DNA from 2 places in the Bradyrhizobium vignae genome. Region 1 is predicted to be linked to the other one. Evidence: riboswitches for the same ligand, from Rfam matches in the RefSeq annotation. Region 1 holds a riboswitch; the other holds the start of a gene.

Region 1 (8,661 bases):
GTCGGCTCGATCATCAGCGTGCCCGGCACCGGGAAGCTCATGGTCGGGGCGTGGAAGCCGTAATCGATCAGGCGCTTGGCGATGTCGTCGACGGTGACGCCGCTGGTCGTCTTCAGCGGACGCGGATCCACGATGCACTCATGCGCGACGCGGCCCCTCGCATTCTTGTAGAGCACCGGGAAATGCGGATCGAGGCGCGCGGCGACGTAGTTGGCATTGAGGATCGCGATCTCGGTGGCGCGTTTCAGCCCTTCGCCGCCCATCATCAGGATGTAGATATAGGAGATGGTGAGGATCGAGGCGGAGCCGAACGGCGCAGCCGAGACCGGGCCTACCGGCGCATCCGCCTTCGTCGCGGGATGGCCTGGAAGGAACGGCGCGAGATGCGCTCTTACGCCGATCGGGCCCATGCCGGGGCCGCCGCCGCCATGCGGGATGCAGAAGGTCTTGTGCAGGTTGAGATGGCTGACATCGGCGCCGTAGTCGCCGGGCCGCGACAGGCCGACCTGCGCATTGAGATTGGCGCCATCGAGATATACCTGGCCGCCATGGCCGTGCACGATGTCGCAGATCTCGCTTATATGCTCCTCGAACACGCCATGCGTCGAGGGATAGGTGATCATCACAGCGGCGAGATCGTTGGAATGCTTCTCCGCCTTGGCGCGGAGATCATTGACGTCGACGTCACCGTTCTTCTCGCAGGCGACCACCACCACCTCCATGCCGACCATCGCGGCCGAGGCGGGATTGGTGCCGTGGGCGGAGGAGGGGATCAGGCAGATCTTGCGGTGGCTTTCCCCGCGCGCCGCGTGATAGGCGCGGATCGCGAGAAGGCCGGCATATTCGCCCTGCGCGCCCGAATTCGGCTGCAGCGAGATCGCGTCGTAGCCGGTGATGTCGCACAGCCATTTTTCCAGCCGCGCGAACAGCGCGTGATAGCCGGCCGCCTGCTCGCGCGGGACGAACGGATGCAGGCTGCCGAATTCAGGCCAGGTCAGCGGCATCATCTCGGTGGTCGCGTTCAGCTTCATGGTGCAGGATCCGAGCGGGATCATGGCGCGGTCGAGCGCGAGGTCGCGGTCACTGAGCTTGCGCATGTAGCGCAGCATCTCGGTCTCCGAGCGATGCGCGTGGAAGACGGGATGGGTGAGGAACGCGGTCGTGCGCTTCAAGCCGTCCGGCAGCGCCTCGCGCGTCGCTGCATCGATCTCGGCATAGGCGAGCGTGCCGCCGAAAGCGCGCCAGACTGCTTCCACGGTCGCGGGCGTCGTGGTCTCGTCGAAGGCGATGCGCAAGGTGCCATGGCCGAGGCCGAGATTGATCTTCTCGGCGGTCGCGCGCGCGATGATCTCGTCGCGCTTGCCGCCGGCATCGACCGTCACCGTATCGAAGAAGCTGTCGGATTGCGGCGCGAAGCCGAGCTTGCGCAGGCCGGCCGCGAGCACGGCGGTGCGGCGATGCACGTTGCGTGCGATCTGCATCAAGCCTTCGGGGCCGTGATAGACCGCATACATCGAAGCGATGACGGCCAGCAGCACCTGCGCGGTGCAGATGTTGGAGGTCGCCTTCTCGCGGCGGATGTGCTGCTCGCGGGTCTGCAGCGCGAGACGATAGGCAGGTGCCCCGCGCGAATCCACGGAGAGGCCGACGATACGGCCGGGCAGCGAGCGCTTCAGCGCATCGCGCACCGCCATATAGGCCGCGTGCGGCCCGCCATAACCCATCGGCACGCCAAAGCGCTGGGCAGAGCCGATCACGATGTCGGCACCGAGCTCGCCGGGCGAGGCGAGCAGCGTCAGTGCCAGCAGGTCGGCGGCAACGATCGCGAGCGCGCCCCTGGCCTTCAACGACGCTATCGCGGGTCTGAGGTCGCGCAACGCGCCGGAAGAACCCGGATATTGCAGCAGCGCGCCGAGCACGTCTGATTTGTCGAGATCGGTGAGGGGATCACCGACCACCAGATTCCAGCCGAGCGGCTCGGCGCGGGTGCGCATCACCGCCAGCGTCTGAGGATGCACGTCCTTGTCGACGAAGAAAGCTTTTGCCTTCACCTGCGAGTGCCGCTCGGCGAGCGCCATCGCCTCGGCCGCCGCGGTCGCTTCATCGAGCAGCGAGGCGTTGGCGACGTCGAGCCCGGTGAGGTCGCAGATCATGGTCTGGAAGTTGAACAGCGCCTCCAGCCGGCCCTGGCTGATCTCGGGCTGGTAGGGCGTATAGGCCGTGTACCAGGCCGGGTTCTCCAGGATGTTGCGCTGGATCACCGCAGGCAGGATGGTGCCGGAATAGCCCTGGCCGATCAGCGAGGTGAAGACCTGGTTCTGGGCTGCGAGCTCGGCCATATGCGCGATCGCCTCGGTTTCGCTGAGCGGCTTGCCGAGATCGAGCGGCGATGCCTGCCGGATCGAGGCCGGCAGCGTCTCCGCCATCAGCGCATCGACGCTCTTGGCGCCGACCGTTTCGAGCATTGCGGTGACATCGCGCACTGAGGGGCCGATGTGGCGGCGAACGAAACTGGCGGCGGTGTCGCCATTGGATTTGCGGTGCGCGGTCATCATGGGTCCTCGCTAGGAGTTGCTGTCATGCCCCGCGAAGGCGGGGCATCCAGTAAACGCAGGCGTTTCGGCTAGGGCCGATGGGCCGCGGCGTACTGGATCACCCGCCTTCGCGGGTGATGACACTGAGAATGAGGTTAGAGTTCTCGTCATCTCACGCCGTATGCGCCTTGTAGGCGGCTTCATCCATGAGGCCGCCGAGCTCGCTTTTGTCGGCGATCCTGATCTTGAAGAACCAGGCCGCGCCTTGCGCGTCCGAGTTCACCAGCGCCGGTTCGGCGGCCAGCGCCTCGTTGGTCTCGAGCACTTCGCCGGTAACAGGTGCGTAGACGTCGGAGGCGGCCTTGACCGATTCCACGACGGCGGCGGCTTCGGCCTTCTTCAGCGCGCGGCCGACCTTGGGCAGTTCGACGAACACGACGTCGCCGAGCTGCTGCTGCGCGTAATCGGTGATGCCGACCGTGGCGGTATCGCCGTCGATGGCGAGCCATTCGTGGTCGGAGGTGTACAGCGTCGTGGTCATTGTCTCGTCCTCAGCGTTTGTAGGTGTTTTTCACGAAAGGCATGGCGGCGACTGCGAGCGGCAGTCGCTGGCCGCGCACCTCGGCGAAGAGTTTTGTGCCGAGCGCGGCGAGGCTCGCAGGCACGTAGCCCATCGCGACCGGCGCGCTCAGGCTCGGGCCGAAACCGCCCGAGGTGACTTGTCCGATGGGCTCGCCGCCCGCAGCGTCGGCAAAAAGTAGCGCGCCCTCGCGCACCGGCGCGCGGCCCAGGGCGAGCAGTCCGACGCGGCGGCGGGGCGCGCCGCCATCGAAATGGGCGAGGATCTTCTCTGCGCCGGGAAAACCGCCGGCGCGCGTCCCGCCGCTGCGGCGGCTCTTCTGTACCGACCATTCCAGCGCGGCTTCGACCGGCGTGGTCGCGGTGTCGATGTCGTGGCCGTACAGGCAGAGCCCGGCTTCCAGCCGCAGGCTGTCGCGGGCGCCCAGGCCGATCGGCAGCACGTCCGGATTATCCAGCAGCATCTTGGCGAGGCGTTCGGCATCGGCGGCGGGAACCGAGATCTCAAAACCGTCCTCGCCGGTGTAGCCGGAACGCGAGACGAAGCACTTGATGCCGGCAACCTCATGCGGACCGGCGTCCATGAACTTCATCGCCGGGGCCTCTGCACAGAATTTCGCCAGCACCGTTTCCGCCTTCGGGCCCTGCAGCGCGATCAGCGCGCGGCCTTCCAGCGAATCGATGATGCAGTCGCCAGAGAGATTCGCGCGCAGATGCGCCTCGTCCTCAGCCTTGCAGGCGGCGTTGACGACCAGGAACAGGTGATCGCCGAAATTGGCGACCATGAGGTCGTCGAGAATGCCGCCATCGTCATTGGTGAACTGGGCATAGCGCTGCCGCCCCGCGGCGATCGCCACGATATCCTGCGGCACCAGCCGCTCCAGCGCGCGGGCGGCGTCCTCGATCCTCCCGGATTTCGGCCGGAGCGCGATCTGGCCCATATGGGAGACGTCGAACAGGCCGGCGGAGGCCCGGGTATGAAGGTGCTCCTTCAGGACGCCCGCGGGGTACTGCACGGGCATGTCATAGCCCGCGAACGGCACCATCTTGCCGCCCAGGGACACATGGAGGCTGTGGAGGGGTGTACGTTTCAGGGAGTCTTGGTTATTCGCTAGCATGTAAGGGGCCCTCGGCGGTTCCCGGGGAGGATTCCCCGATGGACACCGGTCGAAGCCCCATCTGTCGCTGTGCCTGAGAGTATTATCCCGTCGGCGGACGCAGTCCGGGTCTTATGCCCGTCGGCGCCTCTTTCCAGATGCTGTCAAAGCCACGCGGTCCTTTTGCCTGAGAGTTTCCGGGGCGGTTGCTCCTTCGGCGCCGGCACCAGTGCCGGTCTCTCCCGACGTGGCCGTACGATACAGATGGGTAGAGACCACAGGCCGGCCAAGCCTGTCAACGCGACTTCTGTGCCTTTCAACGGGATTGCGCGCCTGCGGCAACCCTCTGATCTCCTTGCACAGTTTCTGGACAGCGAAGCTGGCCTTGTCTAAAAGCGCTTTGGCCCGCAGATATCAGCCTTAATTTCCGGTTTGGACGGCGGCAGCGGGCCCAAGCATACCCGATTGGATGAACATGAGCGGCGTCAACGAGATCAGGTCGACCTTTCTGAACTTCTTTGCCGAGAACGGCCACGAGGTCGTGCCGTCCTCGCCACTCGTGCCGCGCAACGACCCGACCTTGATGTTCACCAATGCCGGCATGGTGCAGTTCAAGAACGTCTTCACCGGCGTCGAGAAGCGCCCCTATCAGCGCGCCACCACCTCGCAGAAATGCGTGCGCGCCGGCGGCAAGCACAACGACCTCGACAATGTCGGCTACACCGCGCGCCATCTCACCTTCTTCGAGATGCTCGGCAATTTCTCGTTCGGCGACTATTTCAAGGAGCGCGCGATCGAGCTCGCCTGGAAGCTGATCACCTCCGAGTTCGGGCTGAAGAAGGACAAGCTGCTCGTCACGGTCTATCACACCGACGATGAGGCGGCGGGCCTGTGGAAGAAGATCGCGGGCTTCGCCGACGACCGCATCATCCGTATCCCGACTTCGGACAATTTCTGGGCGATGGGCGACACCGGGCCGTGCGGCCCTTGCTCGGAGATCTTCATCGACCGCGGCGAGCACATCTGGGGCGGGCCTCCGGGCTCGCCGGAGGAGGACGGCGATCGCTTCCTCGAATTCTGGAATCTCGTGTTCATGCAATACGAGCAGGTGACGAAGGAGGAGCGCGTGGATCTGCCGCGTCCCTCGATCGACACCGGCATGGGCCTGGAGCGCATGGCCTGCATCCTCCAGGGCGTCGAGAGCGTGTTCGAGACCGACCTGTTCCGTAACCTGATCGACGCGACCGCGTCCGCGCTGGGCAGCGGACCGACCGAGCAGAATGCGGCCTCGTTCCGCGTCATCGCCGACCACTTGCGCTCCTCGGCCTTCCTCGTCTCCGACGGCGTGCTGCCTTCGAACGAGGGCCGCGGCTACGTGCTGCGCCGGATCATGCGGCGGGCGATGCGCCATGCGCAGCTGCTGGGTGCGAAAGAGCCCTTGATGCACCGGCTGGTCTGGGCGCTGGTGCGCGAGATGGGCCAGGCTTACCCCGAGCTGATGCGCGCGGAGAAGCTGATCGAGGAAACGCTGCGGCTGGAAGAGACGCGCTTCCGCAAGACGCTGTCGCGCGGCTTGGCCATCCTCGATGAGAAGAGCGCAGGTCTGAAAAAGGGCGACATGTTCGACGGCGACGTCGCCTTCACGCTGTACGACACCTATGGCTTCCCGCTCGATCTGACGCAGGACGCGCTGAAGTCGCGCGGCATCGGCGTCGACCAGGCTTCGTTCAACGACGCCATGGAGCGCCAGAAGGCCAAGGCGCGCGAGTCCTGGAAGGGGTCTGGTGAAGCGGCTTCCGAGGCAATCTGGTTCCCGCTGCGTGAGAAGCTCGGCGCCACCGAATTTCTGGGCTACGAGACCGAGAGCGCCGAGGGCGTCGTCTCCGCCCTGGTCAAGGACGGCCAGGAGGTTGCCAGCCTCAAAGCCGGCGAGACGGGTTCGATCGTGCTCAACCAGACGCCGTTCTATGCGGAGTCCGGTGGTCAGGTCGGCGACACCGGCGTGCTGACGGGCGAGGGCGGCCTCAAATTCCGCGTCACCGACACGCAGAAGAAGCTCGGCGATCTCTTCGTTCACATCGGCGCGGTCGAGAGTGGAGAGCTGAAGCTCGGCGCTGCGCTGCAGCTCGAGGTCGATCATTCGCGCCGCTCCTCGATCCGCGCGCATCACTCGGCGACGCATCTGATCCACGAGGCGCTGCGCCAGGTGCTCGGCGACCACATCGCCCAGCGCGGCTCGCTGGTCGCACCCGACCGGCTGCGCTTCGACTTCGTGCATCCGAAGCCGATCACGGCCGAGGAGCTCGCTCGCGTCGAGGATATCGCCAATGACGTGGTGCTGGAGAACGACGAGGTCACCACTCGCGTGATGGGCGTCGACGAGGCGCGGGAGGCGGGAGCGCGCGCGCTGTTCGGCGAAAAGTATGGTGACGAGGTCCGCGTCGTCTCGATGGGCAAGACCGCGCGCGAGCGCGGCGCCAACGCGCTCGGCTGGTCGGTCGAGCTCTGCGGCGGCACCCATGTGAGGCGCACCGGCGACATCGGCCTGATCACGCTGACCAGCGAGAGCGCGGTCGCCTCCGGCGTGCGCCGCATCGAGGCGCTGACCGGCAATTATGCGCGCAGGCACGCCAACGAGACCATGGCGCTGGCGAAGACCGCGGCGAACGAGCTGCGCACCTCCCTCGACGACGTGCCGGCGCGCATCGCCGCGCTGATGGAGGAGCGCAAGAAGCTGGAGCGCGAGCTCTCCGACGCCCGCAAGAAGCTGGCGATGGGCGGTGGCGCTGCCGCCGCCAGCAATGGCGCTGCCGCGGGCGTGCGCGAGGTCGGCGACGTCAAGCTGATGGCGCGCGCCGTCGAGGGCATCGAGATGAAGGATCTCAAGAGCCTTGCCGATGACGGCAAGAAGCAGCTCGGCTCGGGGGTCGTCGCCATCGTCGGCGTCACCGAGGACGGCAAGGCCGGTGTCGTGGTCGGCGTCACGCAAGACCTCACCGCGCGCTTCAACGCCGTGAACCTCGTGCGCATCGCGTCCGAAGCGCTCGGCGGCAAGGGCGGCGGTGGCCGGCCCGACATGGCCCAGGCCGGCGGCCCCGATGGGGCCAAGGCGGCCGCGGCGCTGTCGGCGATCGAAAAAGCGATGGCGGGCGCTTAAAGCCTCATGTCCACCGTTCCGCGAGGACGTGGGCTTCGCGATCCGAACTTACGGGATCGCCTCTACGAATTGCTGGAGCACGATCCGCTGGCCTATTCGGTCGGGTCGCGCTTCATCCAGCTGATCATCGGCGTGGTCGTGCTCAATGTAGCCGCGATGATCCTCGCCTCGGTGCCGGAGCTCGACGCCCGGTTTGGCGCGCTGTTCGCAGGCATCTCCATCCTGTCCGTGCTCGTGTTCGCGCTGGAATATGCGGCGCGGCTGTGGACGGTGGCGGGGCATACCCAAGGCAGAGGATCGGCGCTGTCCGACCGGCTGGGCTATGCCTTTTCTGCGCTCGGCATCATTGATCTCATGGCGTTCCTGCCAGCGGGAATCGTGCTCGCGACCGGCCGGCACGCGACGCTGGCAGCCCTCGGCGTGCTGCCGTTCTTCAAGCTGATCCGTTATTCGCCGGCGATGCGCTCGCTGCTCGCCGCGGTGCATGCCGAGCGGCGGGCGCTGATCGGCTGCATCGTCATCCTGATCGGCGCGGTGCTGACCTTCGCCTCGCTGCTCTATGCCATCGAGCGCGACGTGCAGCCGGACAAGCTCGGCACCATCCCGCAGGCGATGTGGTGGGCGATCGTAACGCTCGGCACCGTCGGCTACGGCGACGTCGTGCCGCTGACGCCGCTCGGCAAGTTCATCTCCACCTTCGCCATCATCTCGGGCTTCGCCATGATCGCGCTGCCGGTCGCGATCATCTCGACCGCATTCGCGGAAGAGGTGAAGCGGCGCGATTTCGTCGTCACCTGGGGCATGCTGGCGCGGGTGCCGCTGTTCTCGCATCTGGCGGCCGCGGAGATCGCCGACATCATGCGGCTCTTGCGGGCGCGCACCATCGAGCAGGGCGAGATTCTGGTGCGACGGGGCGATCCGGCGTCGTCGATGTATTTCATTACCGCCGGCGAGGTCGAGATCGCGCTGCCGAGCCAGCATGTGCGGCTATCCGACGGCACCTTCTTCGGCGAGATCGCGCTGCTGCACAAAACCAAACGCAGCGGCACGGTGACGGCGACGCGCAAGACGCGCCTGCTGGTGCTCGATGCCCAGGATTTTCACGCCCTGATCGCGCGCATGCCGACGCTAGCCGCCCACGTCCACACCACTGCCAAGGCAAGGCTTGCCGACAGCGGCGATCTCGCGCTCGCCGAGCTGGCGCAGGCGGAGAAGGAAGGCGGGGGACGCAGCGAATAGCTTCGCTGCACTCCTATCAGCTGAGAACGGCGATGCTCGCCAGTGTCCGTCATTG
Region 2 (8,661 bases), 140 kb from region 1:
TCGGCCGCGACCCAGTTGGTGAAGAACATGTTCCAGCCCCCCTCCTTCGGCGGCTTCTGGCTGGCGCGACGGCTCACCACGGTCTGCCAATCGGTCGCCTGCAGGTCGACCTTGAAGCCGGCCTCGCGCAGCAGCTGGGCCGCAACGATCGGCTGCGCCTTCAGCGTCGTGACGTCGCCAGGTGCCATGATCACGACCGGCGTGCCGTCATAGCCGGATTCGGCGAGCGCCTTCTTCGCTTCGGCCATGCCGTTGCCCTTCACGAGGGTCTCGGCACCGACCTCGGTTGCGAGCGGCGTGTCGCACACGAAGAAGGCACCACAGATCTTCTGATATTTCGGGTTTCCGACCAGCGCGTCGAGAACGTCCTTCTGGTTCATCGCCAGCAAGGCAGCGCGGCGCACCTTCACGTTGTCGAACGGCGGATAGAGGAAGTTCATGCGGCCGAGGGTCTGGAAACCGAACTTATTGGAGACCTCGATCGTGAGCTCCTTGTTCGCTTCCAGCACCGGCAGCATGTCGTATGGCAGATTTTCCATGAAATCGATGTCGCCCGACTGCAGCGCGTTCACCGCGGTCTGCGAGTCCGGCATGGTGATCCACTCGACGCGGTCCACCTTCACCACCTTGCCGCCGGAGGTCCAGCTCGCCGGCTCCTTGCGCGGCACGTAGTCGGTGTTCTTGACATAGACCGCCTTCACGCCGGGCTGGAATTCGCCCTGCACGAACTTGAAGGGACCCGAGCCGATCTGCTCGGGGATCTGCTTGTCCGGCGGCGTCTCGGCGAGACGCTTCGGCATCATGAAGGCGACGCGCGAGGACGGCTTGCCGATGGAGTCGAGGACGAGGCCGTAGGGTTCCTTCAGCTTCAGCGTGATGGTCTTGGCGTCGGTCGCCTCGAGGCTCGCGGTGAAGTCCATGAGCTTCTGGCCCATGCCGTCGACCGCAGCCCAGCGCTTCAGCGAGGCGACGCAGTCCTCCGCCGTCACCGGCGCACCGTCATGCCACTTCAGGCCATCGCGCAGGGTGAAGGTGTAGGTGAGCTTGTCATCGGAGATCTTCCAGTCCGCCATCTGCGGCTGGATCTTGAAATTCGAATCCGGGGCGACCAGCGTGTCGTAGACCATGTAGCCATGGTCACGCGTGATGTAGGCCGTGGTGAAGATCGGGTCGATGATGCGCAGATCCGAATGCATCACCGCCGTGAGGGTCTTGCCGGCCGCCAACACTGGCGAAGCCAGCGCAGTCGAAAGCGCGACGACCGTCAGCGCAAGTTTGGAGGCGAATGCGCGAGCCCCCCGGCGCGTGAAGTGGAACATAGAGGGTTCTCCTGACGTGAAACTGTTCAAAGGCAGGTTATTGGTTGAGCATGCGGTTCGTTCGTTGGGCGAACTAACCTCATGCAATGCCTTTATCTTTTCGAGACTTGCAGACAGTGTTGAGCGCGTCAATCCGGTTTCGTCGCAAGCCCTCGCGGCGCGCGCACGGGCTCCACAAAGATCAGTTTGGCTCTACAACGCTCTCCGCTGTCCTGCCCCGCGCCGATGCAATGCGCGTTCCATCTTCGCAGCTTGAGAGACATTGAGATGAATCCAGCCAATCTTCCCTTCGATTCCGAGGCCATGCTCGAGGGCCTGCGCACCTGGGTGGAATGCGAGAGCCCGACCTGGGACGCGAACGCAGTGAACCGCATGCTCGATATCGCAGCGCGGGACATGGCGATCATGGGTGCTACGATCGAGCGCATCGCCGGCCGCCAGGGCTTTGGCGGCGTCATCCGCGCGCGCTTTCCCCATCCGAAGCAGGGCGAGCCGGGAATCCTGATCGCCGGACACATGGATACCGTTCATCCGGTCGGCACCATCGAGAAGCTGAAATGGCGGCGCGAGGGCGACAAATGCTACGGCCCCGGCATCTACGACATGAAGGGCGGCAACTATCTCTCGCTGGAAGCGATCCGCCAGCTGGCGCGCGCCTCGTTCACGACGCCGCTGCCGATCACCGTGCTGTTCACGCCGGATGAGGAAGTCGGCACGCCCTCCACGCGCGACATCATCGAGGCCGAAGCCGCACGCAACAAATACGTGCTGGTGCCGGAGCCCGGCCGCGCCGACAACGGCGTCACCACCGGACGTTACGCCATCGCACGCTTCAATCTCGAAGCGACGGGACGGCCGAGCCACGCCGGCGCAACCTTGTCGGCAGGACGCTCGGCAATTCGCGAGATGGCGCGGCAAATTCTTGCGATCGATGCGATGACGACGGAGGACTGCACCTTCTCGGTCGGCGTCGTGCATGGCGGACAATGGGTCAATTGCGTTGCCACGACAGCCACCGGCGAAGCGCTGTCGATGGCCAAGCGCCAGGCCGATCTCGACCGCGGCGTCGAGCGGATGCTGGCGCTGTCCGGCACCACCAACGACGTCACCTTCAAGGTGACGCGCGGCGTGACGCGGCCGGTGTGGGAGCCGGATGCCGGCACCATGGCGCTGTACGAAAAGGCGCGCGGCATCGCCAAATCCCTCGGCGCGGAATTACCGCATGCGAGCTCCGGCGGCGGTTCCGACGGCAACTTCACCGGCGCAATGGGCATCCCGACACTCGACGGCCTCGGCGTGCGCGGCGGCAATGGCCACACGCTCGAGGAGTTCATCGAGGTCGACAGCCTGGTCGAGCGCGGCCGCCTGATGGCGGGACTGCTGGCAACGCTGGAGTAAATTGAATCAACTTCGCACTGCACAATGCATTGGCAATCGCGGTCGAAATTTAGCCTTGTCCAAAAATGAGGCGTATCGTACTGCTCGGCTTGTCCACGCGACGATGCGGGAGAGATCGCAACGAAGGCATGCTGCTTTCGTTACGGCGCCGACGGAGCAACCGCCCCGGAAACTCTCAGGCAAAAGGACTGTATCGACAGGACGATCTGGAGAGAGACGGCACGATTTGATCATCGTGACGTCCACCGAAGGGGATAGTCCGAGGCTGACCTTCCGAGGTCCGCGCCGGATCAAGCTCTCAGGTAACCGTGACAGATGGGGCGCCGCCAACGGCTTTCGAGCCGGCGGTCAGCCATCTCTAACTCACGGGAGCCCCGACTTCATCATGACTCATATCGCCATCATCGGCGCCGGCATCACCGGCGTAACGACCGCCTATGCCCTGCTGGAACGCGGTTACAAGGTGACGGTGCTCGACAAGCACCGCTATGCCGCAATGGAAACCTCGTTTGCGAACGGCGGACAGCTCTCCGCCAGCAATGCCGAGGTGTGGAACTCTACCGCGACGATCCTGAAGGGCCTGCGCTGGATGTTCCGGCGCGATGCGCCGCTGCTGATGAACCCGTGGCCGAACTGGCACAAATATTCGTGGATGAGCGAGTTCGTCGCCAATATCGGCAACTACCGCGCCAATACCATCGAGACCACGCGGCTGGCGATCGAAGCCCGCAAGCATCTGTTCGAGATCGCGGCGCGCGAAGGCGTCGACTTCGATCTCGAGCGCCGCGGCATCCTCCACATCTATCGTGACAAGGCCGGCTTTGAATCCGGTCTGCGCGTCAATGCGCTACTGCAGGAAGGTGGCCTCGACCGCCGCCCGGTGACGCCGGAGGAAATCCGCGCGATCGAGCCGACACTGCGGAAGGACTATTATGGCGGCTTCTTCACGCCGTCGGATGCGACCGGCGATATCCACAAGTTCACCCGCGGGCTGGCGGAAGCCTGCAAGCGGCGTGGTGCGACCTTCATTCATGAGGCCAACATCGATTCGATCGCACGGGCCGGCAGCGGCTTTGTCATCGGCTGGGCCGATCTCGCGACGAGCGATGCTGACGCGCCTCAACGCGGCATGCTGAAGGCGGACGGCGTCGTGGTCTGCGCGGGCGTTGCGAGCCGTCATTTCGCCGCCCTGCTCGACGAGCGCGTCAACGTCTATCCGGTGAAAGGCTACTCGATCACCGTGCAGCTCGACACCGCCGAGAGCCGCAACGCCACCCCGACCGTGAGCCTGCTCGACGAGGCCGCCAAGATCGTCACCAGCCGGCTCGGGGCCGATCGCTTTCGCGTCGCCGGCACCGCCGAGTTCAACGATTTCAATCGCGACATCCGCGCCGACCGCGTGCAGCCGCTGATCGACTGGGTGCGCAGCAACTTCCCCGCCGTCGAAACGTCGCGCGTCGTGCCCTGGGCCGGGCTGCGCCCGATGATGCCGAACATGATGCCGGTGGTGCGCGCGGGACGGATACCGGGCGTGTTCTTCAACACCGGCCATGGCCATCTCGGCTGGACTTTGTCGGCGGCGACGGCGCAGATAATTGCCCAGACCATCGACGGCTGGCGCGGGCTCAATGCGCCGCCGACCGTGCCTTCACTTAGGGGTGAGCATGAACTGCGACATGCATCCTGAGTGGCCGATGCCGGGGACATGCCGGCCTCTTGCTACAGCGCAGCCCTTGGCACACAATTTGCCCCAAGAGGATGGCGTCTCCGGGCAGCCTTTTCAGTCCAAGTGATAGGCATGATAGACACGACAGAATTCCCGGGCGCCTCGAGGCGCCACAAGTTCCGCAGCCGGAGATAGGTGCATGCTGGGTTATCTTATTCGCCGCGTTCTGGCCGCGGTGCCCGTGATGGGCGTCGTCGCTCTGTTCGTGTTCCTGCTGCTGCGGCTGACGCCCGGCGATCCCGCCGCGATCCTCGCCGGCGACAACGCGACGCCGGAACGGCTCGAGCGCATCCGCGCCTCGCTCGGCCTCAACGAGCCGCTGATCGTGCAGTTCATCACCTGGGTGAACAAGCTGCTGCACGGCGACCTCGGAACCTCGCTGATCTCCAACCTGCCGGTGATGAAGATGATCGGCCAGCGCGTCGAGCCGTCGATCTCGATCGCGCTGTCGACCATCGTCCTCGCCGTGATCGTCGCAGTCCCGCTGGGCGTGATCGCGGCGTGGAAGCACGGCACCTGGATCGACCGTTTCGTGATGGGCCTGTCGGTCCTGGGCTTCTCGGTCCCGGTGTTCGTGGTCGGATATGTCCTGATCGAGATCTTCGCGATCGATTTGCGCTGGGTGCCGGTGCAGGGCTTCCGCAGCATCTCGAACGGCTTCGGGCCGTTCTTCGAGCGTATCATCCTGCCGACCTGCGCATTGTCCTTCATCTACATCGCGTTGATCGCGCGCATGACGCGCGCGGCGATGCTCGACGTGCTCGGCGAGGATTACGTGCGAACGGCGCGTGCGAAAGGCATCAACGAGGTTGCCGTGATGATGCGGCATGCGCTGCGCAACGCCGCCGTGCCGGTGATCACCGTGATCGGCACCGGCTTTGCGCTGCTGATCTCCGGTGTCGTCGTCACCGAGAGCGTGTTCAACATCCCCGGCATCGGCCGCCTCACCGTCGATGCGGTGCTGGCGCGCGACTATCCGGTGATCCAGGCGATGATCCTGCTGACGTCGCTGATCTATGTCGTCGTCAATCTCCTCATCGACGTCGCCTACACCCTGCTCGATCCCCGGATCCGGTACTGAGGCAAGGATAAGAACACACATGTCGGTCGATACCCTTCCCCAGTCGTCCATTCCGATCACGTCGCCACTGCGGCCGCGCTTCGGATTCCTCACCTCGACGCCGATCATCGCCACGGCGACGGTCCTGCTCGCCCTGATCGTGGTGGTCTCGATCGTCGCGCCGCTGATCGCGCCGCATGATCCGATCCAGCTCGCGCCGTCGCAGCGATTGAAGCCGTCCTCGGCGCAATTCCTGCTCGGCACCGACGCTTACGGACGCGACCTGTTGTCGCGCGTGATCTATGGCGGCCGCATCTCGCTTCTGATCGGCATCGGTTCGGCGATCCTGTCGATCGCCATCGGGCTCGCGATCGGCCTCGTCTCCGGCTTCTTCAAGCTGATCGATTCCGTCCTGATGCGCGTGATGGATGGCCTGATGGCGATGCCGAGCATCCTGCTCGCGATCGCCGTGGTCTCGCTCTCCGGCGCCAGCCTCTGGACCGTGCTGATCGCGATCACCATTCCCGAGATCCCGCGCGTGGCGCGCCTGGTCCGCTCCGTCGTGCTGTCGGCGCGCGAGGAGCCTTACGTCGAGGCCGCGATCTCGGTCGGCTCGAGCCTGCCGAAGATCATGTGGCGGCATCTGATGCCGAACACGATCGCGCCGCTGATCGTCCAGGGCACCTATGTCTGTGCAAGCGCGATCCTCACCGAGGCTATCCTCTCCTTCCTCGGCGCCGGCATCTCGCCGGAGACGCCGACCTGGGGCAACATCATGGCCGAGGGTCGCCAGTACTTCCAGATCAAGCCGTCGCTGATCTTCTGGCCGGGCCTCTTGCTCTCGATCGCCATCCTCAGCATCAACCTGATCGGCGACGCCGCGCGTGACGCCCTCGATCCCCGCATGAAGCAGCGGGAGGGCAAGTGATTTGTTTCCCCGGCCCATCCCCTTGTTCCGTCATTGCGAGCGAAGCGAAGCAATCCAGTCTGCCTCCGCGGAAACATTCTGGATTTGCTTCGTCGCCAGCGCAGAATTGCTCTGCAATCTTGTCGCGGGCTCCTCGCAATGACGACGGAGTGACCTGATGACCAAACTCGTTCTCGACATCAACAACCTCGTCGTCTCCGTCGGCAAGAAGCCGAAGGGCGCCAACATCATCGACGGCATCTCGATCCAGGTGCGCGAGCGCGAGACGCTGTGTCTCGTCGGCGAAAGCGGCTCGGGCAAGTCGGTGACCTCGCTCACCACGATGGGCCTGCTGCCGAAGGGGACGCTGGTTCCCACCGGCGGCAGCATCAAGCTGGTCGGCGAAGAGCTGCTCACCGCGACCGACCGCCGCCTGCGCCAGCTCCGCGCCACACAGATGGCCATGATCTTCCAGGAGCCGATGACAGCGCTCAATCCGGTGGTGCCGGTCGGCCGCCAGATCGACGAGGTGCTGCGCGCCCATACCGATCTCGATGCCAAAGCGCGCAAGAAGCGCATCCTCGACATGATGGAGCAGGTCCGCCTGCCCCAGGTCGAGCGCATCTTCGCCTCCTATCCGCACCGCCTCTCCGGCGGCCAGCGCCAGCGCATCATGATCGCGATGGCGCTGGTGCTGGAGCCGAAGCTCCTCATTGCCGACGAGCCGACCACCGCGCTCGACGTCACCACGCAGAAGCAGATCCTGACCCTGATCCGCGACCTCCAGCGCGATCACGGCACCGCCGTGCTGTTCATCACCCACGACATGGGCGTGGTCGCCGAGATCGCCGACCGCGTCGCGGTGATGCGGCAAGGCCGCCTCGTGGAGACCGGCCCGCTCGAGACCGTGCTGCGCAACCCGACCATGGAGTATACCCGCAACCTGCTGGCTTCAGTGCCGAGCCTGGTGCCGCGACAACCGCGCGAGGAGACCCGCGAGCCGATCGTGCTGGAAGCCAACGAGCTCAGCAAGATCTACAAGGAGCGCGCCTTCTTCGGCAAAGGCCGCGAGGTCGTCGCCGCCGACAAGGTCACGTTGACCTTGCGCAAGGGCCGCACCCTCGGCATCGTCGGCGAAAGCGGCTCGGGCAAGTCGACGGTCGCGCGCTGCATCGTCCGCCTGATCGATCCGACCTCGGGCGGCGTGCGCCTTGCCGGCCGCGAGATCGCCGACATCTCGCGCCGCCTGCTGCAGCCGCACCGGCAGAAGATCCAGATCGTGTTCCAGGATCCCTACCGCTCGCTCAATCCTCGCGTCACCGTCGGAGAGAGCATCGCGGAAGGCCCGATCAATTACGGCGTGGCGCACCCTGACGCGATGAAGCGGGCGCGAGAGCTGCTCGAGCTCGTCGGCCTGCCGGCCGATGCGGTGTCGCGTTACCCGCACCAGTTCTCCGGCGGCCAGCGCCAGCGCATTGCGATCGCCCGGGCGCTCGCGCTCGATCCGGATGTGCTGGTCGCGGACGAAGCGGTCTCCGCGCTCGACGTCTCGGTACAGGCGCAGGTGCTGGAACTGCTCGACGAGATCCAGAAGCGGCTCGGCATCGCCATCCTGTTCATCACCCACGATCTGCGCGTCGCCGCGCAGATCTGCGACGAGGTGGTGGTGATGCAGCACGGCCGCGTCGTCGAGCAGGGACCGGCCGCCGAAGTGCTGACGCATCCGAAGGAGGCCTACACCAAAGCCCTGCTGGATGCGGCACCGGGGCGTAACTGGGACTTCGCCAATTTCCGGCCGGTGGCGGAAGGCGTGGGGGCTACGGCGTAGCTCTCTCCCCTCGTCATTGCGCGCGTAGCGAAGCAATCCAGAATCCCTCCTTGGAAAGACTCTGGATTGCTTCGCTACGCTCGCAATGACGGTGTGCGCGGCACACATTCCCAAAACAGCTTGACCCTATGCGCGGCGCGATTGCTTCCCGCCTTGCCCTCGGCTGCGGGCCAAGGCTAACGTCGCGCACTTTCCAATGCTGGACTTGAATTGATGACACGCATCGCCGTCGGCGGCTTCCTGCACGAGACCAACACCTTCGCTCCGACCAAGGCGACCTTCGCGGATTTCCAGCATGGCGGCGGCTGGCCGGCGATGACTGAAGGTGCCGACGTCTTGAAGGTGATGCGCCGCATCAATGTCGGCCTTGCCGGCTTCGTCGACAGCGCCGAGGCGAACGGCTGGGAACTCATCCCGACCATC

What was found. A riboswitch is a leader RNA that binds a small molecule or an ion and turns the genes downstream of it on or off. The one in region 1 is predicted to bind glycine.
Region 2: another riboswitch for glycine. It lies ahead of BRAD3257_RS15715 (D-amino acid dehydrogenase); the one in region 1 lies ahead of gcvT (glycine cleavage system aminomethyltransferase GcvT).

What each region holds. Positions count from the first base shown of each region.
Region 1 covers NZ_LS398110.1:3,124,743-3,133,403, forward strand. Annotated here, with positions in the region: gene gcvP (aminomethyl-transferring glycine dehydrogenase) at 1-2,552, opposite strand, end outside; gene gcvH (glycine cleavage system protein GcvH) at 2,707-3,075, opposite strand; gene gcvT (glycine cleavage system aminomethyltransferase GcvT) at 3,086-4,231, opposite strand; glycine riboswitch at 4,377-4,465, opposite strand; gene alaS (alanine--tRNA ligase) at 4,686-7,367, shown strand; gene BRAD3257_RS15035 (cyclic nucleotide-gated ion channel) at 7,374-8,606, shown strand.
Region 2 covers NZ_LS398110.1:3,263,741-3,272,401, reverse strand. Annotated here, with positions in the region: gene BRAD3257_RS15725 (ABC transporter substrate-binding protein) at 1-1,319, opposite strand, end outside; gene BRAD3257_RS15720 (M20/M25/M40 family metallo-hydrolase) at 1,587-2,717, shown strand; glycine riboswitch at 2,814-2,918, shown strand; glycine riboswitch at 2,922-3,034, shown strand; gene BRAD3257_RS15715 (D-amino acid dehydrogenase) at 3,103-4,404, shown strand; gene BRAD3257_RS15710 (ABC transporter permease) at 4,583-5,524, shown strand; gene BRAD3257_RS15705 (ABC transporter permease) at 5,544-6,431, shown strand; gene BRAD3257_RS15700 (ABC transporter ATP-binding protein) at 6,589-8,238, shown strand; gene BRAD3257_RS15695 (M81 family metallopeptidase) at 8,452-8,661, shown strand, end outside.